2 regions of the Caballeronia eucalypticola genome follow, and region 2 is predicted to be linked to the other one. Evidence: riboswitches for the same ligand, from Rfam matches in the RefSeq annotation. Region 2 holds a riboswitch; the other holds the start of a gene.
What was found. Region 2 has a riboswitch for cobalamin ahead of ACMX25_RS24755 (CbtB domain-containing protein). Riboswitches for the same ligand answer to the same signal wherever they lie in the genome.

Region 1 (15,713 bases), on a different contig from region 2:
TGCATGAACATCAACCCGCCCGCCTCGTGCACGGTGTCCGCCACGAGCCGCCAGCCCTGGACCTGCTCGCGGCTATGAATCCCAGGCGTCCATGCGTAGCCCTGCACTTGCATCGACACCTGCGTCGCCTCGCTGATGATGAGCGCGGCCGCTGCGCGCTGCGCGTAATAGCAGGCGTTGAGCTGGGACGGTATGTTGCCTGGCTGGCTCGCGCGCGAACGCGTCAGCGGCGCCATTACGACACGATGACGAAGGTTGTACGATCCCACCTTTACGGGTTCGAACAGCTTGCGCGGTGGAATTTGCTCGTCGTGCTGCCCGGCCTCCCCCGGCGCTATATCCGTATCAGGCATAACGTTGCTCCTTGCTTTTTAACTGCGCTCGAAAAGTACTGCCAGGGACGCTTCGAAGCGTCGATGTTACAACCTCGACAGCATCCCGCTCCTGGCCCAGTGTAGCCATGAGCCCGTACGCGATTCTTTCCGGTTTCTGCCCAGATGTGTCGCGATCCTGCGCTCACCGGTCCATCGCTTCATCGGGGGGCCATGTCAGGCAGATCCGAACCCCTTCCCGCCCAGCCAGAAGTTCCTGCCGGACGGCAAGACCCAGGACCTCGGTGAGTTCATCAATATCGACATGACGCAGGTGCCCGCCAAGTCCAAGCAGTCAGTAAGAAAGGCAAGCATCGTTAGTTATCCTCGCGACGCCTGTTTCTTCGCATCAGATACGTATCCATGATCCAGCCGTTTGCCCGGCGCGCTTCCGCTCGAATCCGTTCGATATCCCCGGCTACGTCCTTGAGTTTTCCCGACACCAGAATTTCATCCGGTGTGCCGATATAAGCCCCCCAGTAAATGTCGATGTCCTGATCCACGAAATGCTTGTAAGCGTTTTCGGCGTCCAGCATCACCACGACGCTGTCGACGTTGTCCGGAAAACCTTCGGCTATCCGCCTCCCGGTTGTGATCTCGATCGACCCTCCAATGCTATTCAACGGTATCTTGTGCTGTGCTGCCAACGCCTGGATGCTGCTTATCCCCGGTATCACTTCGTACTCGAGACCGTGACCGCCCTTCCCGATGATCGACTCCATGATCCGGATCGTGCTGTCATAAAACGCCGGTTCGCCCCATGTCAGGAACGCGCCACACTCTCCATCGGACATCGCGTCCGAGATCAATTGTTCGAAGACGGCTGCCTTGTCATCGTTGAGCGTCTCGACGCTCGCCTGATAATTCGCAACGTCCCGTGCGCGCTCGGGACTGGTTGCTTCGGCGAAACGGTAGTCATTGCCCTTGATGAATCGACGGCAAATTTCCTTGCGCAACGCGATCAGCTTTTCCTTGGCAACGCCCTTGTCCATTACGAAAAAGACGTCGACTTCGTTGAGCGCGTTGACTGCCTGCATCGTCACATAGTCGGGGTTGCCGGCGCCAATACCAATGATCAGGATTCGCTTCATGAACATGTCTCGATCAAGTGATGATGATAAGTAGTCGGAACGATAGAAACATTTAGAACGTGTATGCGACCTTGCCGAATGCGGTCCGCCCCAACGTGTTGTAGCCGTATGCCGTCACGTACTGACGATTAAAAAGGTTGGACAAATTGGCGGACACGGTGAGGCGCGAATTGACCTTGTAAGCGGCACGCAGGCCAACGATTGTGTACGAAGGCAGGTAGGTTGCGTTGAACTGGTCGTCGTAGGTCGACCCGCCGTAAAGCAAGGATACGCCAGTGCTAAGCGCATGCAGATGAAACTCATCCCACGTGTGATCGACGTTCAGGCTGACGGTCTGGCGCGGACGACGGTTAAGCCACGTCTGGTCGGTAACGTCCTGCGGATTCAAGATTCCAATTGCGAGACTGACAAATGTCGAGTTGCCAAGCGTGCCCTTGTACGACAGGTCGATGCCCTGAATATGCGCGCGCCCTACGTTCACCGGGAGAAAAGTCACCGAGTCATAAGTGATGAGGTCATGCACGCGAGTGTCATAAATAGCGGCCGTAAAGGTACCGCATGACGTGGCCGCATCTAGTGCTGCTTCGACCGTGTCACTGCGCTCAGGCAGCAGGTTCGGATTCCCGAAACCCGGGTAGTAGAGGTCGTTGAAAGTCGGAAGCCGGAATGCGTTGCCATACGAAACGCGCGCCGTATAAACAGGGGTGATCGCATAAGCCAGCGCGACATTGCCGGTATTGACCGACCGGCCCTGAATGATCTCGTGGCGCCCGGCCAGGAACAAAGAAAACGCACCGAGCGTCATCGATTGATGGAGTGAAAAGGCCGAATCGTTGCGTGTCGGCAGGCCCGTGGGAATATCGACTGGGAGGAAAGCTTGTTCACGGGTGAAGTCGTACGCGAGCTTGGTCTCGCCGGATACCGGCAGACTGAAGAGCGTGATTCCGCGTTCCTGATGGGTCAGCGAAGTCGATGTGCTGAGGCGCGTCGAGTCGATCTCATCGGTCGGAATGGCCGGGTCGTTCGCGTAGAGGAACTGACGGTCCGTGGCGTAACCGACAGACTGGTCAAACTGCGTGTACGGCGTGATGTCCAGATGAAATGCAGCGCCAGTCGTCAGTTGATGATCAAGCTGACGGTTGTCGCCGCCGGCATTGTCGTAGGACAGATCGGACCGGTGATACAGCGCGAATGTGGAGATCGACCAGTTGTCGCGCGCATAGCCGAGACGCGCATCAACGTCCTGAGCATGGTACGGATTGCGGCCATCCTCATGACCGTAAGCGCCAGGCTGGGTTGCATCGATTCCCGCAGTATTGTAGTCGTGCAGGCCCAGCGAATAAGTCAGCCCGGACAGTACCGAGAGCGGTCCCGTGGACGGAATACTGCCTGAGGTGCGGATCTGCGTATCGAATGTTTTGTTCGACCCGCCGCCTGTTGAGATCGTGGTCTGGTTGGGCTGGTTGGCTGCGTGGTTCGTGAAGAGTTGCACGACGCCACCCACCGCATCCGCGCCGAATGAAGCGGCCGCCGGCCCTGAAATCACTTCAACGCGATCAAAGGCGGAGGTCGGCAGATCGGCCCATGCGGCTTGTCCCGTAGTCGACGAACCAACGCGGATACCATCGATGAACACCGCGACCTGACTGCCTGATGAACCACGGATGCTGACGGAGGAAAGCGAGCCGGGGCCGCCGTTTTGTGAAATGGTCACGCCCGGCAGTGTTGCGAGGGCTTGCGTGATGCTCGGGTCACTTGGCGACAGGCGGTCGAGATCCGCGCGGGTGAGAACTTGTGTAGATGCATAGCGCTGATCGAACGATTGCGGCAAATGCTGCGTGTCACCGGTGACGACAATGTTCGGCAATGTGGCAGTGGACGGGAGCTGTTCCGGTTGCGGCAACGACGAATCGTCCGCGGCTTGTGCAACCTGCCATGCCGAAACCGTCAGCGCAGAGGTGAGGATGAAATGACGGAACTTCATACGGCGAAAACCTTGTTATGGGGAATACTGTAGGCATGCTGCGAACGAAAATGCAGCATGCCGGTTTTGGATGCCGGCATGACAAGACCCATGGTCTTTAGGGGGTCACTGCCCGGCCGCGGACGCCACGACCCGATGCTACAAGTCCGCTTCGACAGGGATCATCCTGCGAGCATGTACAGCGGTCAGGCATATTCTCGAAGCAACCAATGGGTTTTATCGCGAGGCTAATACCGGCTCATGCCTGAGTCGTTGACCTTGCCAGACGCGGCAAGCAGGCAACAGGGTTATCGACGCGAGGGTGGCTCGCCAACGCGTACCAAGCTGGGGAATCAAGGCAATGCCGCCTCGGCTGGATGCCCGGATGGCGGGCAGTATCGGTCATATGCTTATCTCCCGGGGAGTGCGCGCCCCAAAGTCGGAAAGAGGGATACGACGCCGAGGTCTGACTTCCGGTTTGCGATGAAACCGGTCTCAGTGGCGCGACCGCGCTGGATTTACACCAGCTTCCACGAGTCGTAAGCGCGCATTTTACTTCTGAAAACCCATCCAGCACTACCCGGTGAGGGTTATCAGGTCATCGGCCTTTTGCCCTGCTGCGACCAGGTCCGCTTTCGACGCGCCTGTATTGTTCAAACGTTTTTCACTGCGGCGCAGTCGATTGCGGAGACTCTTCGTGAAGCAGACATGCATGGACATGTTTTGCACATGTCATACCGATAACGTCACCTAGAATTTATGAAACATGCCGATTGAGATGCCGTGCGGATTGGCGCCGGCATAGGCCAGCGGCAAGCCTGAATTCGCCGATCCGGCCAGCGTATAAGACGCCTGATTGTGGTTGGTCAGATAAGAAATCGTGCTGTATACGCTGGTATTTTTAGAGAGATCATACTGAGCCAGCGCGGCAATCTGATTCGCATTGTTGCCAGCGGCGGTTTTATCATGCAACGCGGTATAGCCTAATGCCACGAATACACTCGGCGTGAATTGATATTTGCCGGAAACGCCGTAAACGTCCACGTTCAGATTGATATCCGTCCATCTGCTCGCGGCCCAACCGGCGTAAATCGTGGCCTTCTGGATGGTGTAAGAAGCGCCCACTTCCATGGCGGTATCGGTTGAGGAATTACTGGCGTTTTTCACAGCCTGCCATGCCACAGTAGCGGCGATCTGCCCACTGTTGTATTGAAGGTCGGCCTGATAGCCCGATCCTGCCGAGCGCAATCCTCCCGCGTCGCCAAAACCGGCGTAGACGCCTGCCTGCAAGCCTCCGATGACCGGCGATTGGTACGAGACGGTATTACTCGTGCGCACAACGTAGGTCATCATGTTGCTGAATCCGGACGCTTGAGTCGCGGCTCCAAATGCGTCCAGATAACCCTGATCGTAAAAGACCGGCGAGTTCTGGCGGCCCAGTCTCACCTCACCCCAATTACCCGATAACCCGACCCACGCCTGCCGGTTGAACATCTGGCCGGTAGAAGCGAATGAGCCGTCGTTCGGATTAAAGCCATTCTCGAGCTGGAAATTAACCTTGTTGCCGCCGCCGATATCCTCGGAGCCCTTTAGTCCAAAACGGCTGGCCCATTCGGAACTCGATCCAATGGCTGCGGTGTAATGATTGCCCGTGTTCACGTATTGAAAGAATTCGTCCACGATACCGTAGAGCGTCACGCCAGAATCTGCGTGGGCATAACTACACGACAACAACGCTGCACATGCAGCGTATCGACCCAGCTTCATAACCCCCCCGGTGATAAAAATATCGGAAGTGCCACGGCAGTGAACAAGTTACCTACCTATCCGCTCAAAAAAGTACATGTATGAACAGGATCAAAATGTAGGGTGCCATTTCTTGGCAGTCAAGCGATTTGAACGTAGGGGAAAATGCCTAGATGACGGCGAGAATAAGGGTACGTGAGGGGGCACGGCGTGCTCCCTGCCCGTTCCTCCGGCGCCGAACCGGGCGCCGGGCGCTGATGCGGGACTGAAAGGTAAGCCCGGCCATCGGCATGTTCGACGAATCCTGCAATGGTGCTTGGCCGTCGCGCGTCCTGGCCGGTCCTCTGGTAACGTAGTCGGCCAACGTGCTCCCGCTCACGAACCCACCGCATGGAAACAATCCCCCTTTCGGCCGCCCGTACCCTGCATCTGATCGCCCAAGGACTGCTTGCGCCGCCGCGCCGCAAGGCGACAAAACCAGACGTGCTGGACGCTATTCGCCGCATGGCGCAGTTGCAGATCGACACCATCCACGTGGTTGCTCGCAGTCCTTATCTTGTGTTGTTCAGCCGTGTTGGCGACTATCAACCGCAATGGCTCGACGAGCATCTGGCCGAGGGTTACCTGTTCGAATACTGGTCGCACGAGGCCTGCCTGGTGCCCATAGAGGACTACGGTCTGTTGCGTCACCGAATGCTCGATCCCGTAGGGATGGGCTGGAAATACGCGGCGGAGTGGCATGAGAAATATCGTGACGACATCGAGCGCCTGCTTGAGCAAATCCGTGAGAACGGCCCTATCCGCTCAGCCGATTTCGCTCGGGAAGGCGGCAACGGCGCGGGCTGGTGGGATTGGAAACCAGAGAAACGGCACCTGGAAGTGCTGTTCGCAACCGGCGAGTTGATGGTCGCCGAGCGACGCAATTTTCAACGGATCTACGATGTAACCGAACGCGTGCTGCCGCAGTGGAATGATTCGCGCGACCTGCCACCTGTCGAAACCGTTTCTCAGGAACTGCTCAAGCGCGCTTGTCGGGCGCTGGGCATTAGCCTGGCCGACTGGGTAGCCGACTATTACCGCATGCCGCGCCGTCCGTACACCTCGGCCTTACATGAGCTGGCCGATGCTGGTGAGTTGATACCCGTGCGCGTCGAGGACTGGAAGGCCGACGCGTTCGTGCATCGCGATCTGGCGGACAAGCTGGACGACGTGGTCGCCGGCCGCCTTGCTTCCACGGTGACCACGGTACTGTCACCATTCGATCCGGTGGTCTGGGACCGCAAGCGGGCGAGCACGTTGTTCGGATTCGATTACGTGATCGAGTGTTATACCCCTGCCGCAAAACGGAAGTACGGTTACTTCGTACTCCCAATCTTGCATCGCGGGCGCCTGATCGGACGGGTGGACGCGAAGGCCCATCGTACGCAAGGTATTTTCGAACTCAAGTCGTTGTATATCGAGCCGGGGGTGCGGGTGGGAACAGGCTTGACGGCTGATCTGCGCAAGGCTTTGCAACGTTGCGCGGACTGGCATAAAACACCGCAGCTAGCAGCCGGCGCAGGCGTTCCGGCAGCGCTCGCTGCTGCATTGACCGGCGCTGCATGAAGGCTGGTTCGCGATCACACAGCGCTCACACCGTGCTCGTCAGCCGGTCAACCAACGCGCGTGCGAGCGGCGGCAGGTCTTTCATACTGCGCACGCAGATCTTGAGCTTGCGTTCGGCCCAGGGATCGTTCAATCGAATCATGTGGATTTTCAAGGTCTTGCCGTGGCGTATTGCCACCGACTCAGGAACGATGCCGATGCCAACACCCAGTTCGATCATCCGGCATGCGGCTTCAAAATTGCCTACCTGGATACGCAGTTTCAGGCGCGCGCCCAGCGCGTTTGCAGCGGTGACAATGAACGCATGGATCGCGCTGGTCGTTGGCAATCCGACGAAATTGTCGTTCAGCGTCTGAGCGAAATCGACTGATTTTTCGCCCGCTAACGGATGATCCAGCGACGTCACCAGCACAAGCCGGTCATCGCGATAAGGCAGCATTTCAAGATGATCGGCATGCACGTTACCCGCCACGATGCCAATATCCGTCGCACTCTCCGCTACGCCTTTGACGATCTCTCCGCTTAGCACTTCACGCAAGTCGATATTGATATCCGGGTGGTCACGCAGAAAAGCGCTCAGCACCGAAGGGAGGAATTCGCTGATCGCGGTGGTGTTGGCCCAGATCCGCACATGGCCCTTGATGCCCTCGCCGTACTCTTGCATGTCGCCGGCCAGATGCTCCACGCGCTCCTGCACCAGGCGCGCATGATGCACAAACGCCTCACCCGCCGGGGTCAGCGTCATACCGTGACTTGTGCGGTACAGCAGCTTGAAACCGAGTTGCTCTTCAAGGTTCTTGATACGGTTGCTCGCCGCGGGCGGCGAGATATGGCAGCGCTCGGCAGCGCGTGCGAGGTTCCTGGTGTCGGCCAGATTGACAATGAGCGTCAGATCGACGAAATCGAAATGCATATTGGCGGCGGGCGGAAGTCCGCATAGCGGTCGCGGAAATGAACCGGGACTGCAATCTTAACGGACCACGAAGCGCATCTCCAACAAAGCAAAATTTGCTACGGGTGCGCGTCCATTATTCGCCGTGCTTTCAGGATCACCGGCATGTCGACCATCTTTCCATCGACGGCCACCGCAGCGCCGCCGCTTGCCTCCACCGCTTGCAGCACACGTTTCGCCCACGCCAGCTCCGCGTCCGTCCACGCATACGCGCGATGCACGGCGTCGACCTGCTTCGGATGAATGCAGAGCTTCGCGCCGAAACCGAAACGACGGGCGCGCCGTGCTTCAGACTCGATGAATGCGGAATCGTCCAGCACGGTCGAGACGCCATCGACCGGCGTGGCCAGGCCGGCCAATCTTGACGCGAGCACGATCTGCGAGCGAAACATATCGAGTTCCTCGGCGTCGCCCTCGATGTTCAGGTCGATCTGAAAATCCAGCGTGCCGAACACAATGCGCTTCACGCGCGGCGTCGCGCATAACAGCGCAAGGTTAGCGAATCCGCGTGCGGTTTCCACGATCGGCAGGATGGTCAGCGACGGATGCGCATGCGCCAGCACCGTCTCTATCTGCTCACGCGTTTCAGCCTTTGGCAATACGATGCCCGCCACGCCCGGATGATTGGCGATCGCCACTGCATCGTTGGCGAACCACTCGGTATCTGCTGCATTGATGCGCACGAACGCAGGACGGTCTGCATCCAGATGCGCGCGCACCGTCTCGCGGGCGACCGATTTTTCTTGCGGCTGAACCGCGTCTTCCAGATCGAAGATCACTGCGTCGGCACCGCTCGCGCGAGCCTTCTCGAAGCGCTCGGGACGATTCCCCGGCACGAACAAATAAGAACGCTCGCTCATGCCCGCACATCCACTTCAAACAGCGAACCAATGCGTGTCTCCGACGCAATGCCCCACGCCGCATCGAGCAAACGCGATGCTTCCTCATCTGACGCAGCGCCTGAAAATTCGGCAAGCCGGCGAAACTTCATGGCAATCTCATCGCGCGAGAGCGTGTTACCGGGGTCTCCCTTTGGTTCATCGACACGCCCGGTCAGTTCGCGGCCATCGCGCGTGTGCACCGTCACCTTGCCGATCCAGCGCGCGGGATAAGCGCGGTCAACTTCTTCGTCGAAGACCATCTCCACCTGGCTGCGAAAATCGATAATGCGCGTAGCGGCATAGTTTTCTTCGAACTCGGTCACCCCCGCATAACCGTGATACGCGACCAGCGCCAGCACGGTACCCATGTTGAACTTGGCCTGATGAACCGTCGTGGGCACGGTCACCGCGCCGAGCACGTCGATTGCACCTTGATGCACGCGCGCCGTCACGCGCTCGATGTCTTGCGGCTTGAGGCCATGCTCCGCCATTACCGCGAGCAGCGCGTCGGCGGCGGGATGAGTGTGGCGACACGCAGCGTGATACTTGAATGAGGTTTCGGTGAGCGCCCAACGTTCGACCAGGCGGTCGGTGAGGCGGGACGGGTCGGCGTCGGTGGACATGCCTGCCGCCATGCCCTTCTCGCCCTCCAGGATGCGCGTGGCGCCCTTGAAGCCATCGGCGGCCAGCGTTGCCGCCATCAAACCGTTGGCAGCCGCCATGGCCGTATGAAGCTGTTTGGAATCGGCGGCGTCACGCAAGAATTCCCACAGGCCGCTCGCCTGCGTACCAGCCGAACCAAACGCGTCAAGCATCTGCACCGGCGACAACCCGAGCATCCGTCCCGCCGCGGCAGCCGCCGCCACGGTCCCTGCTGTACCCGTCGTATGAAAGACCTTGTAGTGGGAACGCCCGAGAAATTCGCCGATGCGTATCCCCACTTCGTATCCTGCTACCACGGCGGCGATAAAGTCTCGGCCCGACGCATGCGCCGCCTGCGCCAATGCCAGCGCGACAGGAAACACCACGGTTGCCGGATGAAAGACGGAGCCGTTGTGCACGTCGTCCTGTTCCACGAAATGCGAGGCGGCGGCGTTCACCATCGCGGCGAAATACGGTGTTGCGCGGGTGCGGTCGATCAGCACTTCGGCTTGCCCGTTGCCGTTCGCGGCACCCGCCATGCTCGCAAATAACGCAATGCTTTCGACCGGCCGCGCGCCCTTGCCTCCGAGCGCCGACCCAAGCCAGTCGACGTACAAGTTCACCGCGCGCTCCACGACGTGCTGCGGAATATCGTCGAAGTGAAGTGATGCCGCGAACGTCGCGAGCGTCCGGCTGGAATGATCGGTCATCGTTGTGATTGCCTGAAGAGTTTAGATGGTGCCCGTTACGCGCAACGCCTGGATCTGCGAGGCTTCATAGCCGAGCTCTCGCAGGATGGCGTCGGTATGTTCGCCCAGCGCCGGAACCGCGTCCATGCGCGGTTCGAAACCGTTCGGCGTGCCCGGCGGCAACAACGCGGGAATCGGTCCCGCCGATGTCCCCACCTCACGCCAGCGGCCACGCGACTCGAGTTGCGGGTGCGCCCAGACATCAGCCAGCGTGTTCATCTGCGCGTTGGCAATGCCGGCGGCGTCGAGCCGCTGCAAAACCTCGGCTGCGGTCAATTTGCTGAACGCCGCGACGATCAGCGCTCGCAAGGCATCGCGTGATGCTGATCGTTTCGAGTTCGCGTCGAAGCGCGGATCGGCGGCAAGCGACGGCTGTTCAAGCACGCGCTCGCAGAACACTTTCCATTCACGTTCGTTCTGCAAACCCAGCATGATCGTCTTTCCATCTCCCGCCAGAAACGGGCCGTACGGATAGATGGTCGCGTGCGATGCGCCGGATAAAGCCGGCGGACTTTGGTCACCGATTGCGTAGTACAACGGATAACCCATCCACTCGACCATGCTTTCGAGCATCGAAACATCGATCCGGCAGCCCTTGCCGGTGCGTCCGCGCAAAATCAATGCGCTCAGGATGTTCGAGTAGGCGTACATGCCGGCAGCGATATCGGCGATCGAGCAACCTGCTTTTGCCGGCTCGCCGGGTGAACCGGTAATCGACAGGAATCCGGATTCACTCTGGATCAGCAAGTCATACGCCTTCTTGTCCCGATACGGACCGTCAGCGCCGTAGCCCGAGATATCGCAGACAATCAGCTTCGGGTATTTCACGCTCAATGTGTCGTAGCCAAGCCCGAGCCGGTCCGCCGCGCCGGGTGCAAGGTTTTGCACGAGCACGTCGGCATCGGCGACAAGGGTATCGAGAATCTTCGCCGCTTCGGGTTGCTTGACATCGAGTGACAGGCTTTCCTTCGAGCGGTTCGTCCAGACGAAATGCGACGCAAGCCCATCGACACGTTCGTCATAACCGCGTGCGAAATCGCCGGTTCCCGGCCGCTCGATCTTGATCACGCGTGCGCCCAGATCGGCAAGCTGGCGCGTGCAGAACGGCGCGGCAATCGCGTGTTCCAGTGTAATGACTTTGATGCCGTCGAGTGGTCTCATGATTTAGAACGAGCGTGGCAAACCGAGGATATGTTCAGCGACATACGAGAGGATCAGGTTCGTGGAAATAGGCGCCACCTGATACAGGCGCGTCTCGCGGAACTTGCGTTCGACATCGTATTCGCAGGCGAACCCGAAGCCGCCGTGGAATTGAAGGCATGCGTTTGCTGCCTCCCACGATGCATCGGCCGCCAGCAACTTCGCCATGTTGGCTTGCGCGCCGCAAGGTTCGTGGGCGTCGAAGCGACGCGCCGCTTCAAAGCGCATCAGGCTCGCCGCTTCCACGTTGACGAACGAGCGCGCGATCGGAAACTGCACGCCCTGGTTCTGCCCGATAGGCCGTCCGAACACGATGCGCTCCTTCGCATAAGCGGTCACCTTGTCGACGAACCAGTAGCCGTCGCCAATACATTCCGCCGCAATCAGGGTACGTTCCGCGTTGAGGCCGTCGAGGATATATTTGAACCCTTGACCTTCTTCGCCGATCAGGTTTTCTGCGGGAATTTCCAGGTTGTCGAAGAAGAGCTCATTGGTCTCGTGATTGACCATGTTCAGGATCGGCTGCACGGTCATGCCGTGTCCGATCGCCTCGCGCAAGTCGACGATGAAAATGGACATGCCTTCGGACTTGCGTTTGACATCGGCGAGCGGGGTTGTTCGGGCCAGCAGGATCATCAGGTCGGAATGCTGCACTCGCGAGATCCATACTTTCTGGCCGTTGATGACATAGCGGTCGCCGCGGCGCTCCGCAGTGGTCTTGATTTTCGTCGTGTCCGAGCCGGTGGTCGGCTCGGTGACGCCCATCGACTGGAGACGCAAGTCACCGCTCGCAATCTGCGGCAAATAGCGCTCTTTCTGTTGCGCCGAGCCATGCCGCAGCAACGTGCCCATGTTGTACATCTGACCATGGCACGCACCGGAGTTGCCGCCGGCCCGATTGATCTCCTCCATGATCACCGACGCTTCCGTCAAGCCCAGTCCCGAACCGCCATATTCCTGCGGAATCAATGCGGCAAGCCAGCCGGCCTTTGTCAGCGCATCGACGAAGGTTTCCGGATAACCACGCGCTTCATCTATCTTGCGAAAGTAGCCGCCGGAAAATTGCTGGCACAGATCGCGAACGGCTTCCCGAATGTCCTGGAACTGATCGGAGTGAGTGGTCTGCATAAGGGCTTTTTAGATTTGATTTTCAGTTTCAGGCGAGCGTAGCGGTAGCGCGCATCGTCAGGCAACCATCATGGTCTTTGGCCCATAACTCGATCGTTCGGCCATCCTCCGACGGTTTGCCGCACACGGTGAACGGATTGGGCGCGAAGGTCGGGCGCAGCGCCCGGAACGCGAAGCTCGCGATGTTCGCATCGGGCAACTCGCGGCGCACGAGTTCCACGAGCAATGTCGCGATCAACGGACCATGGACGATCAGGCCCGGATACCCTTCTTCCTGCGTAATGTATGGGTGATCGTAATGAATCCGGTGACCGTTGAAAGTCAGCGCCGAGTAGCGGAACAGCAACACCGGGTCAGTCGGAATTTCCCGGCTGAAGGATTCATCGACGGGTGCTTTGGCCGGCTCTTTTTTCGGTGCATTGGAAGCATCGGGAGCGGGTTCGTCGCGATAGACAATATCGTGCTCCTCTTCAATTTTGAGCGCACCGTCCACTTCAATTTCATGCTGCACCGTCACGAACACGAGCCGGCCGGTACGACCCGTCTTGTCTTCGATATCCACAATGGTCGACGTGCGTGTCGCCTGTTCGCCAACCATCAGCGGTGCGTGAAATGTCAGGCGTCCGCCCGCCCACATGCGGCGCGGCAGCGGCACGGGCGGCAAGAAGCCGCCGCGCTTCGGGTGACCGTCGGGACCGGTCTCAGACAGGGGCGAAATCGGTAAAAAATAGAGCCAGTGCCATAACGGCGGCACATTTTTCGTCTCTGGTTTGCGATTCAGCGTAGCGGCCATTGCCGCGAGCGGGAACGCAGTGATGACGTCGTGGACAACTTGCGTTTTGTCCAGCCAGTCGTTGAAATCTTCGGTTGGAGCAGTCGGATTAGTTGAGTCGGGCACTTCGGGCACGATGGCGTCTCTCGTTGTACGTGGCAGCAGGGTCGATCAGCAGCGTTGCAGTGAATGCAACTATGAACCCGTCTGCCCGTTTCGCGAAGTCGTGATTTCTGAAGCGGGGATTTTGTTTTACTTAACGCGCAGTGATGGTCACTCGCACAAGTACGAGGCTATTTGACGGGGTGCTGTGCCCCATACCCGGAACAAAACGCCGGCTCGACAGAATGCCGTGTGGTCCAGGCGTGCGGGGTCAACAATTGCTTTTCAATCAAGCGTGGTTTAGGCGCGCCTTGGCGTTGTTATGCGTCGAGCACGCGTCGTCGTTCAGGGACGACGCGCCCCCTGCCGACAGTTACGCCACCCGTTGCCCTTCCAGGAACGTAGACCGCGGAACCGGCAAGCGATCTGCCATGGCGACCCGTACGAAATCAGCCCTGAGACCCAGCGCAACCGCGCCGCGATCCGTCAGACCCGCTGCTTTGGCCGGCGCCGACGATATCGTGCGAATAGCCTGAGGCAGCGACCAGCCGGCCTTGTCGACGAGTTCGAACGTGGCGGTCAGCAAACTCGATGGCACGTAGTCCGACGACAAGATGTCGAGCAGCCCCGCGCGTGCCATCTCGAGCGCGGATACGTTGCCCGAGTGCGAGCCGCCCCGCACGACGTTCGGCGCACCCATGATCGTCGCAATGCCGTGGTCCCTTGCCGCCTGGGCAGCCGCCAGAGTCGTGGGAAATTCGGCAAGGACAATACCGTCTTCCACGGCTTCCAGCACGTGCTCGACAGAAGTGTCGTCGTGACTCGCGAGCGGCAGGCCAAGCGCCTTGCAACGCGCCACGATCTCGTTGCGATGAACCCGCGCGTATCGCTCCTGGTCGCTAGTCAATTCGCTCAACACGGTGCTCGCGTGTTCATCGCTCCACTTGCCGTGGCGCTCCTGATATTTGCGCCATTGCACCGGATCGTGCCACTGGCGCTGGCCCGGCGTATGGTCCATCACGGAGACGAGACGTAGCAACGAATGCGAAACCAGTCCGTCGAATACATCGAGTACATCTGCTGCCGCAATTTCGCATCGCAGATGCAGGAAGTGATCGACGCGCAGCATGCCGCTGGCTGTCAGCCGCTCGATCGAGCGTGCGCAGTTGGTCTGTATTTCCTTGCCGCGTACGCCCACGCCCCCGCGCGAGCCAATGCCGAGTGCATCGAAGACCGTCGTGATACCGGCCGTTGCAACCTGGGCATCGTGCACGAGGATGGCGGCGTCGTGATTCCATACCACGCCGGGTCGCGGCGCAATATGCTTTTCGATGTTGTCGGTATGCAGTTCAACGAGTCCGGGCAACAGATAATCACCGCCCCAGTCTTCCGCTTCCGCAACCGATGTCGTGCCGGGCGCTACTTCAGTAATGCGGCCGCCGGCGGCTCGTACTACGCCTGTGAACTCTTCATCGCGAGTGACAATGCGCGCGTTTTTGATCAGCATGTCTGCAAGGTTTCCGTAATCGATGATGCCGTGGTCGCTGTTGTCGCCGGGTCCACTTGCCCGGCGGGAGCGTTGAGTTGGATCAGACGAGTCGCCACACGTTCACGCGTGTCCTCATCATGGAAAATACCGACAATTGCCGCGCCCCGCTCGCGTGCTTCCACGATCAGGTCAGCGACCACCTGCCGGTTCTCGGCATCGAGCGACGCCGTGGGTTCGTCGAGCAGCAGAAGAGGCTGTTCGACAATCAGACCGCGCGCGATGTTGATACGTTGTTGTTCACCGCCAGAGAACGTGGCGGGGGCAAGCGTCCACAACCGCCGCGCCACGTTGAGGCGTTCAAGCAAAGCGCCCGCACGTGCCCGCGCTTGTTCTTCATCCATGCCGCGTGAGATCAGTGGTTCGCTCACGAGATCGAGCGACGACACCCGCGGGATAGCGCGCAAAAACTGGCTCACATAACCCATGGTAGTGCGGCGCAAACGGATTACATCGTGTGGCAATGCATCGGATAGCGAAAGGTATTGCGATGACTGGCTTTCGTCGCGGATGGCAACCGTGCCACGCGTGAGCAGATAGTTACCGTACGTGCAGCGCAGCAACGTGCTCTTGCCGGCACCCGAAGGCCCCGACAACACGACACACTCGCCGCGTTCCACATCGAGCGACACACCGCTCAACGCAGCAATACGCACGCCACCCTGCTGATGCAGCGTAAAGGTCTTCTCGACGCCCCGTGCGCGCAGCATCAGCGTCGCGCGTTCGGCAAACGCAAGTTCATTGGAAAGATCAGCCTTGGCATTCATTCTCGTACCTCAAACGGGCAGCACGGACGCAACCAACGTCTGTGTATAGGGATGTTGCGGGTCATCGAGCACCTGGTCGGTCAGTCCGCTCTCGACCACTCGCCCGTCCTTCATCACCATCAGACGATGCGCGAGCAAACGCGCCACACCAATATCATGCGTGACAATCAGGGCAGCAAGATGAAGCTTGGCGGTCAG
Region 2 (15,713 bases):
TATGCGATCCAGCAGATCTTGCATCGACGCGGTTTCCTCGATATCGAGGGCGGTCAGGTCCCGTCGCGCGTATTGGCGCAGCGCCGGCATGAGAGCGCGCAGGCGGGTCTTGTATCGGCGCCGCTTGAGTCGGGCGATGACGACATCACTACAGTGGTGGAAGACAACGTGGATGCCGCCAATCCGCACGCGTTGTTGCCCATTCCTGGCCGCAAGTGCCCGACATGTGGTGCGAATGCAATGATCCGCAGGGACGGTTGCGACTTCTGTACTGCGTGTGGCGAAATAGGGGCGTGTGGTTGAAACAAAAGCGGCTGATCGCTTCTACCGCGATCGGCCGCTCACATCATTAGCTCTGGCGCGGAGCTGAAGTTCCGCGCCAACCACACTCTGACCCGTTCAACCTGCCGCCGAATCCGCCCATTCCATTGCCTGGCGCGTGTGCGTTGTTTGCGGGCGATACGGTTGCCATTGCGCTGCTTCCGGAAGCCAGTCGTCTAGCGCGGAGAAGTCTTCAAGGGGGGCTGATTCATTCATGATGGGCTCCTTGGTTTACTGGACGTGAGCGTTGCCGCTTTGCGTCACCGAACCGTTTGCGAATTCTACGATTCCACGGTTGCGTTGTTCCGCGGCTGCTGCGTCGCGTGCACGTTGTTCGTGCTGCTCGGCAATTGCGATCCCGGCCATGCTGCGCTCGGGGTAGGTATTGCGATTCAGCGCGGGCAGGGTGCCGTTTGCGTAGGATGCGGCCAATTCGGCACGGACTTGTGCGCGTGTCATGGTGCTTTGGGTGGCTACGGCTGTTTGATACGTGCCTGCGTGGCCAATGCCGCCGTCAGCGAATGCGGTTGTGGAAACGATGGCTGAGATAGCGGTAAGCGAGAGAGTTGCGATTGCGGTTTTCATGCGTGCTGCTCCTGTCGGTTCATTTCGATAGGCACCGAACGTGGTCGATGCTATCGGACTGATAGCGGGGCAGCGGGCCTTGATGTAGGCAATGAGTCTGAGCAATAACGCTAATCGACAAGCCGCGCTGCGACAGGACGAAATGTAATCAAGTGAGCGCTGCGGATAAATGATCGTTAAGCGAATTGATTAATCGCGGTACGCGAATAATCGCAAAAGCCCTTATAGGAAGGGCTTTTGCGACTAAACCAGTAATGGCGGAGGGGGCTTAAGCCCTTACTCGGGAAGGTGGTTTTTCGCTCGCGCCGGTGGACTTTCGGGGGGGCGGTGGCGGTCGGGGTCAATGCTAGGTTCCGGGGGTGGCGGTCTGGTTCATTGCCGGGTTGCTGCTTTTTAGGTCTTCGCGCATTTAGTGTTAGCTGATCTTTTTCGCTCTATTAGCCACTGCGCGTGGCGGCGCGTCATTTCTTTGTCCAAAGCGACAAAGAAACGAAGCAAAGAAAACGCTTTCACCGCTCTACCCTAAGTGTCCACAGCGTGCAGTTTCTATTCATTGGTGCCCCAAAAGCACGGTGCTCGCCAGAGCGGAGGATGTGTGAAACCCTCTTTCTCGCGAATCCTGACAGTAAAACGCTTCGCCCCGTACGCTCTCGGGCTAGCACTAGCGACTGAACCTGCCCAAGGAGTACCCCGCGCTATCCGCGGAAAACCAATCTCCAAATTTGTATGCATGTCGAACCATTTTTTAAACCACCCAGAAATGGATCTGCAGAATGCTTAAGGCATAACCCGGCAAATAACAATGCGAACTGATGGCTAACCCGCGAAGCACCACAGCGGCAAATACGCGTGAGGCTGTGCGGGTTTCTATGGCACGGGTGCTTGCCCGAGAGCGTACGGGGCGCAGCGTTTTACTGTCAGGATTCGCGAGAAAGAGGGGTTCACACATCCTAAGCTCTTGCGAGCACCGTGCTTTTGGGGCACCCATGAAATGGAACTGCACGCTGTGGACACTTAGGGTAGAGCGGTGAAAGCGTTTTCTTTGCTTCGTTTCTTTGTCGCTTTGGACAAAGAAATGACGTGCCGCCACGCACAGTGGCTAATAGCGATAAAGAGATTAGCCAACCTAAGCAAACCACTATGCTAAGCAGCAGCAACCCGGCATTGCCCCAGAACTGCTAACCCCAGAACCCGTGCAACCCGGCATTGCCCCCACCCACGCCTCCCTAAACCACCACCTCAGCGGTGCCGGCAACATCCGGCGTCCCATGCTTGACGATAGCCTTCGCCGGCGTGGCCGTCGGCAGACACCGTTGCTCGGCATCTTCCTGCCCGGAAAGCAACGGACACCGTTCAAACAACTCAGCGGCCCAGTCGACAAAAACCCGCACCTTCGGCGACAAATGCCGGTTATGCGGATAAACCACCGAAATCGGCATGGGCAACGGCTTCCACTGCGGCAGCACTTCAATCAATTCGCCGGAGCGCAAATGCGGAAGCGCCATGAAGCGGGGTATCTGCACGATTCCCACACCTTTGACGCCGCACGCAATATAAGCCTCGGCGTCGTTCACGGCGATCTTCCCGCGCATTTTCACGTCGATGGACTTCCCATCCACAACAAAATCCATATCCATCACGCGACCGGTGCGGCTGGAGAAATAATTCACGGCCGTGTGCTGCTGCAAATCGTCGATGGTATGCGGCACGCCATGCAGTTCGAGATATTCCGGACTTGCCGCGGTCAGGCCCTGAAACACGCCAATCCGCCGCGCCACCAGACTCGAATCCTGCAGCGTTCCCACGCGAATGACACAATCCACGCCTTCCTGAATGAGGTCGACCGGTTTGTCGCCGAAACCGATCATCAACTCGATATCCGGATAACGGTTGTGGAATTCACAAAGCTGCGGCATGACGATCATGCGCCCAATAGAACCCGGCATATCGATGCGCAATTTACCGCGCGGACCCTTGCCGGTATTGGCGAACGAACTCTCGGTCTCCTCAATGTCCGCGAGGATCCGCACGCAGCGCTCGTAATACGCAGCACCGTCCGGCGTGAGGTTCAGGCGCCGTGTCGTGCGTTGCAGGAGACGCACGTTCAGGAACGCTTCGAGGTTCTGAATAATCGTTGTCACCGAGGCGCGCGGCATGTCCAGCGTGTCCGCTGCGCGTGAAAAACTATTGGTGTCGACGACTCTTGTAAACACCTGCATAGCTTGTAGCCGGTCCATTTTTCTCTCACCGTCAATGCTTTGCGGCTCCAGGAATAAGGATGCCGCTCAGACAGGAATGGGCAGTTTCAATCGCGATTGTTCGGTGCGACCGAATTGTGTTGCCGGATTATAGGCATTTATTTCAAATGTCGTTGCCCCCAGAATTCGTTCCATCGCAACTCGGGTGGGATGGCGCGGACGCGCTGAAAATAACCATGGCATCGACGCTGGATCTGGGCCTCTGCATAGAGGATGTTCGAATCGCGGGACATGCGCAACCCATAACCTTGCGCAGTTATCGCCCCGCCTCGGACGGCACCGTCCTCCCGGTCGTGCTTTATTTTCACGGCGGCGGCTTTGTGCGCGGCACGCTGGATGATGCCGACGTCACGGCTAGCACCATTGCACGGGATACAGCGGCGTGGGTCATCTCGGTGGGCTATTCACTGGCGCCGGCTTTCCCGTTTCCTGCCGCGCCCGAAGATGCCTATCGGGCGGCGCAATGGGCCATAGCGAACGCTCGTGCACAACGAGCCGATGCAAACCGCCTCGGGGTCGCGGGGCACGACGCAGGCGGCAACCTCGCTACCTGTCTGGCGGCCATCGCGCGGGATCGCGGCGACATCGTGATCCTGGCGCAAGCGCTGCTCGCGCCGTTGCTGGACCCAAGCATGACGCGCATGGCCGATGAGAACAAAGTGCGCTCGCCGGATATCTGCATGACCGAGTGCGCGCAGTGTTATCGCGCGTATCTGCCGAACGCATCACAACGGCTTCATCCGTATGCAGCGCCGCTGGAATCGCGGCGTCTTGCCGGTCTGCCGCCGGCGCTGATCGCAAGCGCCCAGCACGACCTGCTGCATATCGAAGCAGAGAAATATGCGGGCGAGCTGATCGCGGCAGGCGTGCCAACGGAAGTCACGCGGCACGTCAATGCATCGCATAACGCGCTTGCAGCGGACCCGGCGGCCATTGCCGACGTGGTCGCGTTCTTCAAGAAACGGCTTCGTGTGCAGACGGCCGCGCCGGTTGCGGCGCTTCGCGACACCCAAAAAATTCAAACAATCTCAACGACTTAATCGGAGCAACGCATGTCCATCACTCGCAAACGTCTTACCGTCGCGCTAGGCGCCGCGCTGGTCGTCGCAGGCATCGGAACATTCACTGCCATGCATGGTTTCGGCCGCGGCGATCTGCCGGTGAACGGTGCTGAAGCCGCCGTCAAACCGTCGGCGCCGGCCATGGAAGTGGATGTCGCCACGGTGGTCTCGAAGACCATCACCGACTACCAGAACTATTCGGGCCGCCTGGAAGCGGTCGACAAGGTCGAGATCCGTCCGCTTGTGCCGGGGACTATCGTCGCGGTGCATTTTGCCGATGGCGCATTGGTGAAGAAGGGCGATGCGCTCTTCACCATCGACCCGCGGCCGTACGTGGCGGCAGTCGATCAAGCGGCTGCGCAACTCGCGGCAGCGCAAGCTCGCAATGGTTATACATCGACCGATGCCGCGCGCGCGGAGCGCTTGCTGGCGGATAACGCCATCGCCAAGCGTGACTATGACGAGAAGCAAAACGCGTCGCACGAAGCGGCGGCGAACCTGAAGGCTGCGCAAGCGGCGCTCGAGACGGCGAAGATCAACCTGACATACACGCAGATCACCGCGCCGGTGTCGGGCCGGGTATCGCGTGCGGAAATGACGGTCGGCAACATCGTGTCGACGGGTTCCAGCGCGCCGCTGCTGACCACGCTGGTGTCGGTGTCGCCCATCTACGCTTCGTTCGATGTCGATGAACAAACCTACCTGCGCTACCTCAGCCGCGACTCGCGTGCCAGCGTGCCGGTCTCGCTCGGCCTCGCGAACGAAGATGGTTTCTCGCGCGAAGGCAAGGTTGCGTCCGTCGACAATCAACTCGATACGGGCTCGGGCACGATTCGCGTGCGGGCACGTTTCGATAACGCCGACGGTTCGCTGGTGCCGGGCCTCTATGCACGCATCAAGGTTGGCGGAGGCACGCCGCATCCGGCTGTGCTGATTGACGATGCCGCGATTGGCACCGACCAGGACAAGAAGTTCGTGATGGTGGTCGACGCGGACAGCCGCGTGCAATACCGCGAAGTCACGCTCGGCACCTTGAGCGAAGGGATGCGCGTAATTGTGAAGGGCCTGCAGCCAGGCGAGCGGATCGTGGTGAACGGTCTGCAGCGCGTACGTCCGAACGATGTGGTGAAGGCCAATTCCGTAGCAATGGCGAATGCGTTGCCGGCCAAAGACGCTTCATAAGACGCGCTTTGCAAGACGGGTTTATAAGCGCTTAACAGCGGCTCCTTGTGTGCGTGGCACGTGGCGGGTTCGTTCCTGACAGGACGAACCGGCCGGTGCTCACGCGCGCGCAGCCTCTCATGCACATAAAGAAAACGTCATGAACATTTCCAAGTTTTTCATCGACCGCCCGATCTTTGCGGGTGTGATGTCGGTGCTCATCCTGCTGGCGGGCATCATCGCCATGTTCAAGCTGCCGATCTCCGAATATCCGGAAGTCGTGCCGCCGTCCGTGGTCGTCCATGCGCAGTATCCGGGTGCCAATCCGAAGGTGATCGCCGAAACTGTGGCGTCGCCGCTGGAAGAGCAGATCAACGGCGTGGAAGACATGCTGTACATGCAGTCGCAAGCCAACAGCGACGGCAACCTGAACATCACGGTGACGTTCAAGCTCGGCACGGACCCGGACAAGGCGCAGGAACTCGTGCAGAACCGCGTGGCGCAAGCGCTGCCGCGCCTGCCGGAAGACGTGACGCGACTTGGTGTGACGACGATCAAGTCGTCGCCGACGCTCACCATGGTGGTTCACTTGAATTCGCCCAATGACCGCTACGACATGACGTATCTGCGCAACTATGCGCTGATCAACGTGAAGGACCGGCTTGAGCGGATCCAGGGCGTGGGGCAGGTTCAGCTTTGGGGCTCGGGCGATTACTCCATGCGCATCTGGCTCGATCCGCAAAAGGTCGCCCAGCGTGGCATGACGGCGACCGACGTAGTCAACGCAATCCGCGAGCAGAACGTGCAGGTGGCGGCGGGCGTGATCGGTGCATCGCCGACATCGTCGAACGTGCCGTTGCAACTGAACGTGAATGCGCAAGGCCGTTTGCAGACCGAAGCGGAATTCCGGGACATCGTGCTCAAGACGTCGCCCGACGGCGCAGTTACGCATCTGAGCGATGTGGCGCGGGTCGAGTTGGCGGCATCGGAATATGGCTTGCGTTCGCTGCTCGACAACAAGTCGGCGGTCGCGATGGCGATCAACCAGCAACCGGGTGCGAACTCGCTGCAAATTTCCGATCAGGTCCGCCAGACCATGAAGGAACTGAAGGCGGACATGCCGGTGGGCGTCGATTATGAAATCGTCTATGACCCGACGCAGTTCGTGCGTTCAAGTATTGAAGCAGTGATCCATACGCTGATCGAAGCTATTGCGCTGGTCGTGCTGGTGGTGATCGTGTTCCTGCAAACCTGGCGCGCATCGATTATTCCGCTGCTGGCCGTGCCGGTGTCGATCATCGGTACGTTCTCGCTGCTGCTGGCTTTCGGCTTCTCGATCAACGCGTTGTCATTGTTCGGGATGGTGCTGGCAATCGGGATCGTGGTGGACGATGCGATCGTGGTGGTGGAGAACGTTGAACGGAATATCGAGGCGGGGTTATCGGCGCGAGAGGCGACCTATCAGGCCATGCGAGAAGTGAGCGGGCCGATTATCGCCATTGCCTTGACGCTGACTGCCGTGTTCGTGCCGCTCGCGTTCATGTCCGGTTTGACGGGTCAGTTCTATAAACAGTTTGCGATGACCATCGCCATTTCGACGGTGATCTCGGCCTTCAATTCGCTCACCTTGTCGCCGGCGCTGGCTGCTTTGCTGCTGAAGGGCCATAACGAACCGAAGGACTGGCTGACGCGCGGCATGGACCGTGTGTTCGGTGGTTTCTTCCGCCAGTTCAACAAGGTCTTCAAGCGTGGTTCGGAAAACTACGGCAAGGGCGTAACGGGCGTCATCAACCGCAAGGCGCTGATGATGGGCGTGTATATCGTGCTGCTGTGCGGCGCCGTGCTGATGAGCAAGGTCGTGCCCGGCGGTTTCGTGCCGGCGCAGGACAAGGAGTATTTGATCAGCTTTGCGCAGTTGCCTAACGGCGCGTCGCTCGATCGTACCGAGGCGGTGATTCGCCAGATGACGGACATCGCGAGAAAGACGCCGGGCGTTCAAAGCGCGGTGGAGTTTCCGGGTTTGTCGGTGAACGGTTTCACGAATTCGTCGAGCGCGGGCATTGTGTTCGTGACGCTCAAGCCGTTCGGCGAGCGTAAGGGCGCAGCACTTTCCGCAGGCGCCATAGCGGGCTCGCTGAACCAGAAATACGCGGCAATCAAGGGTTCGTTCATTGCTGTGTTCCCGCCGCCGCCCGTGCTTGGACTCGGGACGCTGGGTGGCTTCAAGCTGCAACTGGAAGACCGTGGCGCGCTGGGCTACGCCGCATTGAACGACGCGACTCAAGCGTTTATCAAGCGTGCATCCCAGACGCCTGAACTCGGTCCGACGTTCTCGAGCTATCAGATCAACGTGCCGCAACTGAACGTGGATCTGGACCGGGTGAAAGCGAAGCAACTGGGTGTCTCCGTCACCGATGTATTCAGCACGATGCAGGTGTATCTCGGCTCGCTGTATGTGAACGACTTCAACCGCTTCGGCCGTGTGTATCAGGTCCGGGTGCAGGCGGATGCGCCGTTCCGTTCGAGTTCGGAAGACATCGGTCTGCTCAAGACGCGTAACGCAAATGGCGAGATGGTGCCGTTGTCGTCGCTCGTGAAGGTGACGCCGACCTATGGTCCCGAGATGGTGGTGCGCTACAACGGCTACACCTCTGCCGATATCAACGGTGGTCCGGCTCCGGGTTATTCGTCGGGTCAGGCGCAGGCAGCAGTGGAACGCATCGCCGCTGAAACGTTGCCGCGCGGCATCAAGTTCGAATGGACCGATTTGACGTATCAGCAGATCCTCGCGGGCAATGCCGCGTTGTGGGTCTTCCCGATCAGCGTGCTGCTCGTGTTCCTCGTGCTGGCTGCGTTGTATGAAAGCCTGACGCTGCCGCTCGCCGTGATCCTGATCGTGCCCATGAGTATTCTCTCGGCGCTGGTCGGCGTGTGGCTCACGAAGGGCGACAACAACATCTTTACGCAGATCGGCTTGATGGTGCTCGTGGGGCTGTCGGCGAAGAACGCCATCCTGATCGTGGAGTTTGCGCGCGAGCTGGAAATGCAGGGACGCTCCATCGTGGAAGCGGCAATCGAAGCGAGCCGCTTGCGTCTGCGGCCGATCCTGATGACGTCGATTGCTTTCATCATGGGCGTGGTGCCGCTGGTGCTGTCGTCGGGTGCGGGTTCGGAAATGCGCCATGCAATGGGTGTGGCAGTGTTCTTCGGCATGCTCGGGGTGACGCTGTTCGGCTTGATGCTCACGCCGGTGTTTTATGTGCTGTTGAGAAAGCTGGCTGGCGGCGAACATCTCGTCGACAAGCATGGCCACAATCCGCACATGCGCGGTGTCAATGCTTCAGTTGAAGCATGAGAGAGATTGAAATGAAAACGTTGAATACGAAGCGATGGCTGGGGTTGTCGGCGTTACTTGGATCGTTGCTGGTCGTCGCGGGCTGCTCGCTCGCACCGACCTACACGAAGCCCGACGTAAGCGCGCCGGCAGCCTTCAAGGAAACACCGCAGGAAACTGCGTTGCCGCCCTCTGAACAGGGCACGTGGAAGACGGCGCAGCCGTCGGAACAGGTGCTGCGCGGCGAATGGTGGACGGTCTTCAACGATCCCACGCTCAACGACCTGGAGCATCAGGCGCTCGAGGCGAACCAGAACCTGAAGGCAGCGGCCGCGCGCGTGAAGGAATCACGGGCGATCAACCAGACCGCGCGGGCAGGCTTGTTCCCGACACTCGATGCAGGCTTTGGTCCGACGCGCGAGAAACTCTCGCCGGCGTCGCAGTTCCTTCCCGCTAACGGGAATGTACCGGCACAGACTTTGTGGCGTGCAGAGGGCAGTGCGTCGTATGAAGTGGATCTGTTCGGCCGCGTGTCGGACTCGGTGAAGGCGGCGAACGCCGACACCGAGCAAAGCGAAGCGCTGTTCCGGTCCGTGCAACTCGCGTTGCAGGCGGACGTGGCGCAGAACTACTTCAACCTGCGTGAGCTCGATTCGGAAAGCGATGTCTTCGCGCGGACCGTGACGCTGCGCGAGCAGGCTTTGAAGCTGGTGCAAAACCGCTTTAACGAAGGTGAGATCAGCGAGCTGGACGTAGCACAGGCAAGGTCAGAACTTGCTACGGCCAAGTCCGACGCCATGACGGTGCAGCGCTTGCGTGCTGCATCCGAGCATAGTCTTGCAGTGCTGCTCGGTAAGGCAGCGTCGCAGTTCTCGATGGCGGCTAACCCGCTGACGCCGGTCGATATCAAGATTCCGCCGGGCTTGCCTTCATCGCTGCTCGAACGCCGGCCGGATATCTCGGCGGCCGAGCGTGCAATGGCAGCGGCGAATTCGCGCATCGGGGTGGCGAAGGCGGCGTTTTTCCCGTCGCTCAACATAACGGGTTCGGGCGGCTTCGAATCGGCGACGCTGGGCGATCTCTTCAACTGGTCGAGCCGTACGTTCCTGCTAGGACCGTTCGCGGGCACGGCGCTCAATTTGCCGATCTTCGATGGCGGCCGGCGCAAGGGCAATCTCGCGAACGCACGCGCGATCTATGAAGAGGATGTCGCGAATTACCGGCAGCAGGTGCTGGTGGCGTTCCAGGAAGTAGAGGACAACCTCTCGGACCTGCGCATCCTGCAGGACCAGACGCGCACGCAAGCTGAAGCGGTGAATGCGTCGAACCGGGCAGCTCAGCTCTCGCAGTCGCAATACAAGGAGGGGGCGGTGACGTATCTTGACGTGATCGATGCACAGCGTACCGTGCTCCAGTCGCAGCGCACAGCGGTTCAACTGGCAGGCGTGCAGGCGACGTCGACAGTGAACCTGATCCGTGCGCTGGGCGGTGGCTGGGGAGACATGCCGGCTGCACCTGCCGCACCGGTTGCGTCCGAGTCAGATGCGAGCGTAGCGTCACGTTAAGCGTGAATCGCAGCACCGTTAGCGCGATTGTTCAATACGTGCGACAAGTGTCTTCGATAACAGAGGGTTTATCCGGGGGCTCCCGGTCCGTAGAATAAAACTATGGATACGGGAGCCGTCATGAGAGCTTTAATCGAACGACAACTCTACCGACCCGCCGTCGTACTACCGCTGTTGGTCTTGATGCGCCTGATGGTGACGCTCGATTTCAACCTGATGCAAGTGACGTTCGTCGTGGTCATGAAGAGTTCGCAATACATGTTTCAAGCGGTCTTCAGGCATCGCCACGATCAAGCCGATCGTTGCGATGTCCAGCCGCCGCAGGTCCATGCCATGCATGACAAGACTTGCCACTGCTAAACCCTTCATCAATCAATATATTTCCGGCACGATAATGCTTTCGGGCACGGGCTGCCGCAGGTAATCGTCGTTAAAGACGCGGTCAGGCAACTCGATCGTGGGATGATCGATCTCGTGATACGGCACCTGGCTCAGCAAATGGTGAATGCAGTTGAGCCGAGCGCGTTTCTTGTCCACGGCTTGCACGACCCACCACGGCGCTTCGGGAATATGCGAACGCGCCAGCATCACTTCCTTCGCGTGCGTATAGGCTTCCCAGCGACGACGGCTTTCCAGGTCCATCGGACTCAGTTTCCACTGCTTCAACGGATCTTGAATGCGCGCCTGAAAGCGGACTTCCTGTTCGTCATCCGTGATCGAGAACCAGTACTTCAGGATCTGCACGCCGCTGCGCGCCAGCATCTTTTCGAATTCCGGCACTGAGCGAAAGAACTCTTCGTACTCGGCATCGGTACAGAAATTCATCACGCGTTCCACGCCCGCCCGGTTGTACCAGCTGCGGTCGAACAGCACGATCTCGCCGCCCGCCGGCAGATGCGAGACATAACGCTGGAAATACCATTGCGTGCGTTCGCGATTGTTCGGTGCGGGCAAGGCAGCGACCCGGCAAACCCGTGGATTCAGCCGCTGCGTGATGCGCTTGATTGCGCCACCCTTGCCGGCGGCGTCGCGTCCTTCAAAGATCACCACGAGCCGGTGGCCGCTGGCGACAACCCAGTCCTGCAGCTTGACGAGTTCACCTTGCAGGCGGAACAGTTCGCGAAAGTAGATCTTGCGCTGCTCGCGTGCTTCGGCGGAAAGCGCGCTGTCGCCATCGAGGATACGGTCGTCGACTTCCATCTCGAGTTCTTCGTCGTAGCTGTCAATCAGGTCTTCTTCGAAGCGGCGCTGTTTATCCTGCGAAATCATGGGAAGCTCCGTTTGGTTGGGCGTATTGACCGCGTTGACTCGTCCCTGCAGGCAATACAAAACCGGCAATCCTGCAAATTATCGATTATCCGGCGCGATAATTTCAGGAATGTTACGACAGGGCCGTCGAAAGCGGAGCCGATGGTCAGACGAATGATCCACGTTTGTCCGGGCATCGCGGGTATCGTGCTTAGGGTGCACAAGCGGGCGGCATGCGATATGCGCAAGCTATACGTCGAGCGGTATTGCATCTTCACACCTTACGCACCTGGTCTGGAAACAAGAAACGGCATGCAAATCTCATCCTTTGGCACACGGCGCCCGTCGAGGGCGGAGCGCTGGGCACCGTCCATCTATTTCGTGGTCGGGCAACTCGGCTGGTTTGCGTGTGTACTGAGCGCTGCACACGACGTCCCATGGATGGGCGTCGCCACAGCCGTCATGCTCGTCGCCATCCATCTGGCGCGGGTCGAGCGGCCGCTGACAGAGTTCAAGCTACTGGTCAGTGTAGTAGCGATGGGCGCAATCTGGGAGAGCCTGCCGGTTCTCAGCGGACTGCTGGCGTACCCCAACGGCATGATATTGCCCGGCGCTGCACCTTACTGGATCCTTGCATTGTGGGCGCTGTTTGCCGCTCAATTCAACACAACGTTCGGCTGGCTCAAACAACGCGTACTGCTTGCTTCGGTGCTCGGCGCCATTGCCGGACCGATGTCGTTTCGCGCCGGCGCAGCGCTCGGCGCGGTTCGCTTCGTGCATCCGCTGCCCGCGATGATCTTGCTGGCTATCGGCTGGGCGATCCTGATGCCGCTGCTGATCGTGTTCTCACGGCGGTGGGATGGGGTGCACTGAGCGGTGCGTCCCGATTCGTCTTTAGCGTACTCATCCAACCTGGAATAATCCTTGCTATTTATCCCCGCAGTGATCCGAGGAATATTTCAGGGCTTGATTGATGACCAGTCGAAACGAGTTTGAACTGAGTGAATTGAGAAGCGCGGATTGGCGCGCCCAATCCGATGTAGCGACCATTGCAAAACAGGCGTGGACAGATGCCATTCCGGTCGCCACGCCAACGGGGTCTTCGCGCTCGACGCCACCGGCGACCTACTTTATATCGGTGCTCGAATTAGCGACCGGCGAGAAGCTCGGCAATGGTGAACGGCTTCGCGCCATCGCTATTCTTGAAGCGCATTTCGCGGCGGGCCGCCCCCGCACGCTGAAAGAAGCGGTCAGGATCTGCGCAGGCGCGATCGACTCTTCGACGCTGCAGCGGATGGCACGCGGCGCCGCAGACTGACGCACGCCAGCGAAGACGACGGTGGTTTTATCACACGAAAGATTTGCATCGAAGACGCCATGCGTCGCCTGAGCGGGTCAGTGTGATGGCCGAAAGCGGCTCCAGGTCCATGCAATAGACTGCAGTCAGGGGTGCGTCCAGGACTGTGGCCAGCACGGTCTTCACTACGATGGCATGCGTCACGACCAGCGTGACTCCGGCCTCCCGATTGTTCTTCAGTGCGCTGCGAACCCTTGTTTGAAGGGCTTCCAGACTCTCGCCTCCATGCGCCATGCTTCCCGGTTCGGAAAGCCATGCGCCCAAACCCTCCGCATCTTCATCATGGATCTCGCGGATTGAGCGGCCTTGCCATCGACCGTAATCAAGATCGCGCCATGAGGTGTCGACACTCGCTGTAATGTTGAACGTGTGACCCGTTTGCATGGCCGCGTCTGCCGGGCTTGTGACGACACGATCCGGACGAAACGCCGAAGCAAGTTGCGGGAGACGGGGTAACTCCGATTCATCAATAGCGTCGCCTATTTTCGGAAACGAGCCGGTTTTCATCGCGCGCGTAGTTGCGTGACACAGCAAGATAAGTTCAGTTTTCATGGCTCTCGATTAACGGATTGCTTTACATTCCACCAACTCATTTTAGAATGGCAAGCTTGCAGCGCGAGGAAGCCGGTGAAAACCCGGCACGGTCGCGCCACTGTGAGCAGATATTCCTATCTGCAAGTCAGACCCCCGCTGCAGCCTTTCTTTTGTCTTACGGGACGCGTATTCCCTTGGAGTCGTTCATGAACCGCCCTGCCACATCCGCCAGTTTCTCCGGCATCAATCCCGCATTTGATGCACCCGTGCCCATTCCGGTGCGCGAAGTGTTGCCCTGGGCTATCTTTATTGGCTTGCTTGCGCTGCTCGCGATTTATTTTGTCGGCGCCGAACAGGGCGCGACGTCGATCTTCCAGGGCATGTACATCCACGAGTTCGTCCACGACGGTCGCCATCTGCTCGGCTTTCCCTGCCACTGAGAACGACATGATCCGAAACCTTTTGATACGCGGCATGATCGCGGGACTAGTCGCGGGCCTGCTCGGCTTTTGCGTGGCCAAGACCTTTGGTGAACCTGCAGTTGAACGGGCGATTGCTTTTGAGTCGCAGCAGGAAAAGCTGCACGAGCAAGCGGAAGCGGCGGCGGGGCATCAGCACGATCCCGCCGACGACGTCGAACTTGTCAGTCGCGGCACGCAAGCGGGACTAGGTTTGCTGACCGGTGTTTGCGTGTTCGGGACAGCACTGGGCGGCCTGTTCTCGCTCGTGTTCGCCTTCTCGTATGCTCGGATGGGCGTTTTGCGCGCACGCGGCACGTCGGCATTGCTCGGTTTGTTCGGCTTCGTGACGGTTGCGATTGTGCCGTTCCTCAAGTACCCGCCTAATCCGCCATCCGTAGGCAATCCTGACACCATCGGCGCACGGACCGCGTTGTTTTTCGGCATGGTCGCGATCTCGCTGATCGTGGCGGTGTTTGCTGTTCGGCTGCAGCGCCGTTTGCAAACGCGTCATGGCAACTGGAACGCGGTACTGGTTTCGATTGCTGTGTATATCGTGCTGATGGCGCTGGCGTACCTTGCGTTGCCGCCGATTGATGAAGTGCCGAGGCTGTTCTCGGCCACGCTGCTGTGGAAATTCCGCGTGGCCGCGATTGGTATTCAAGCGGTGATCTGGACCACGCTCGGCTTGCTCTTCGGTGCGCTTGCACATCGCGAGTTGGAGAAGGTGCCGGCACGGCGGATTGCTTCGGCTTGAGCTTTTCGCGAGCGGAGACTCAATGAGGGGCGGCTTGCGGGCCGCCCCTTTTTTATCGCGCTGTCTTGCGTGCAAGGAGGGTATCGAACAGCGCGAGCTTGTCGGTATCGGCCATGGTCTTCCATGCCTTGATTTCTTCACGGCTTCTGAAGCAGCCTTCGCAATGACCGGTGGTTTTGTCGAGCCGGCATACGTCCGTGCAGGGTGAGCCCACGGGTTCAAGCCGTCTGGCGCGCTCAATAGTGAACGTGAGTTCAAGCGGTACTTTTATTTCGGTAGGCATTTCCATCGGGGTAATTGTCATAGCATTTCGCCGCGAAAGAGGGCGGCTGCTACCGCCGGATTCGTCGGCCAGTAAGTGTGCATGTAGGTTGCGGTGATCGGGCCGTGACGGTAAATCGCTTCGCCTTCCACGCCCGTGGTGGCATGCGTCGCGGTGAGCGCTGGCAGCATGGAAGTGGTCATCGACGAGTAGTGGAAGGTGTGGCCGGTGTGAGTGCCGTGGCGGCTTTCAACACGTTGCATCGCGAGCCGGGCCAGGCGCTTTTGCATCTTCGCGTGGCCGGGCAGGAGACCGAGCATCGTATGCTGCGAGCCCTCTATGTCCGTCAGCGAATCGAGCAGATACAGCATGCCGCCGCATTCCGCGACCACCGCTTTACCTGCGCCACTATGCGCACGAATTGAGGCGGCGCTGACTGCGTTCGCGGCGAGTTGAACGGCGTGCAATTCCGGATATCCACCCGGCAGATAAAGCGCATCGGCATGCGCGGGAACGGGTTCATCGGCGAGGGGTGAGAAGGGCGCGAGCGTTGCGCCCATCGACGTCAGCAGATCGAGGTTGGCCGGGTAGATGAACGAAAACGCGCCGTCGCGGGCGATGGCGATGTGCATGCCGTCGAGCAACCGCGGAGGCTGCTCAAGGGCTTCGTGGGCAAACATTACGGCGGGCGGCAACTCGCGCAACGTTGTCTCGCCGATGGCATCCGCTGCGCGATCTAGCCGTGCATCGATGTCCGCCACCTCTGCTGCTTGCGTGAGACCGAGGTGCCGACCGGGGAGCGCAATGTCGTC

Region 1: another riboswitch for cobalamin. It lies ahead of ACMX25_RS28040 (TonB-dependent receptor domain-containing protein); the one in region 2 lies ahead of ACMX25_RS24755 (CbtB domain-containing protein).

Annotation. Positions count from the first base shown of each region.
Region 1 covers NZ_JBLKRU010000031.1:1,274-16,986, forward strand. The annotation lists gene ACMX25_RS28030 (alkene reductase) at 1-353, opposite strand, end outside; gene cobF (precorrin-6A synthase (deacetylating)) at 689-1,462, opposite strand; gene ACMX25_RS28040 (TonB-dependent receptor domain-containing protein) at 1,515-3,446, opposite strand; adenosylcobalamin (AdoCbl) riboswitch at 3,878-3,967, opposite strand; gene ACMX25_RS28045 (porin) at 4,176-5,192, opposite strand; gene ACMX25_RS28050 (winged helix-turn-helix domain-containing protein) at 5,562-6,776, shown strand; gene ACMX25_RS28055 (LysR family transcriptional regulator) at 6,802-7,689, opposite strand; gene ACMX25_RS28060 (HpcH/HpaI aldolase/citrate lyase family protein) at 7,788-8,588, opposite strand; gene ACMX25_RS28065 (MmgE/PrpD family protein) at 8,585-9,961, opposite strand; gene ACMX25_RS28070 (CaiB/BaiF CoA transferase family protein) at 9,983-11,161, opposite strand; gene ACMX25_RS28075 (acyl-CoA dehydrogenase family protein) at 11,165-12,328, opposite strand; gene ACMX25_RS28080 (HTD2 family dehydratase) at 12,357-13,226, opposite strand; gene ACMX25_RS28085 (alpha-D-ribose 1-methylphosphonate 5-triphosphate diphosphatase) at 13,576-14,709, opposite strand; gene phnL (phosphonate C-P lyase system protein PhnL) at 14,703-15,515, opposite strand; gene phnK (phosphonate C-P lyase system protein PhnK) at 15,525-15,713, opposite strand, start outside.
Region 2 covers NZ_JBLKRU010000024.1:18,831-34,543, reverse strand. The annotation lists gene ACMX25_RS24820 (adenosylcobalamin-dependent ribonucleoside-diphosphate reductase) at 1-303, shown strand, start outside; gene ACMX25_RS24815 (hypothetical protein) at 400-537, opposite strand; gene ACMX25_RS24810 (DUF4148 domain-containing protein) at 553-906, opposite strand; gene ACMX25_RS24805 (LysR family transcriptional regulator) at 2,133-3,143, opposite strand; gene ACMX25_RS24800 (alpha/beta hydrolase fold domain-containing protein) at 3,341-4,204, shown strand; gene ACMX25_RS24795 (efflux RND transporter periplasmic adaptor subunit) at 4,217-5,407, shown strand; gene ACMX25_RS24790 (efflux RND transporter permease subunit) at 5,547-8,741, shown strand; gene ACMX25_RS24785 (efflux transporter outer membrane subunit) at 8,753-10,285, shown strand; gene ACMX25_RS24780 (hypothetical protein) at 10,406-10,645, shown strand; gene ppk2 (polyphosphate kinase 2) at 10,658-11,554, opposite strand; gene ACMX25_RS24770 (DUF2878 domain-containing protein) at 11,846-12,406, shown strand; gene ACMX25_RS24765 (hypothetical protein) at 12,507-12,851, shown strand; gene ACMX25_RS24760 (histidine phosphatase family protein) at 12,882-13,442, opposite strand; adenosylcobalamin (AdoCbl) riboswitch at 13,482-13,630, shown strand; gene ACMX25_RS24755 (CbtB domain-containing protein) at 13,631-13,864, shown strand; gene ACMX25_RS24750 (CbtA family protein) at 13,872-14,639, shown strand; gene ACMX25_RS24745 (DUF1289 domain-containing protein) at 14,692-14,943, opposite strand; gene ACMX25_RS24740 (cobyrinate a,c-diamide synthase) at 14,940-15,713, opposite strand, start outside.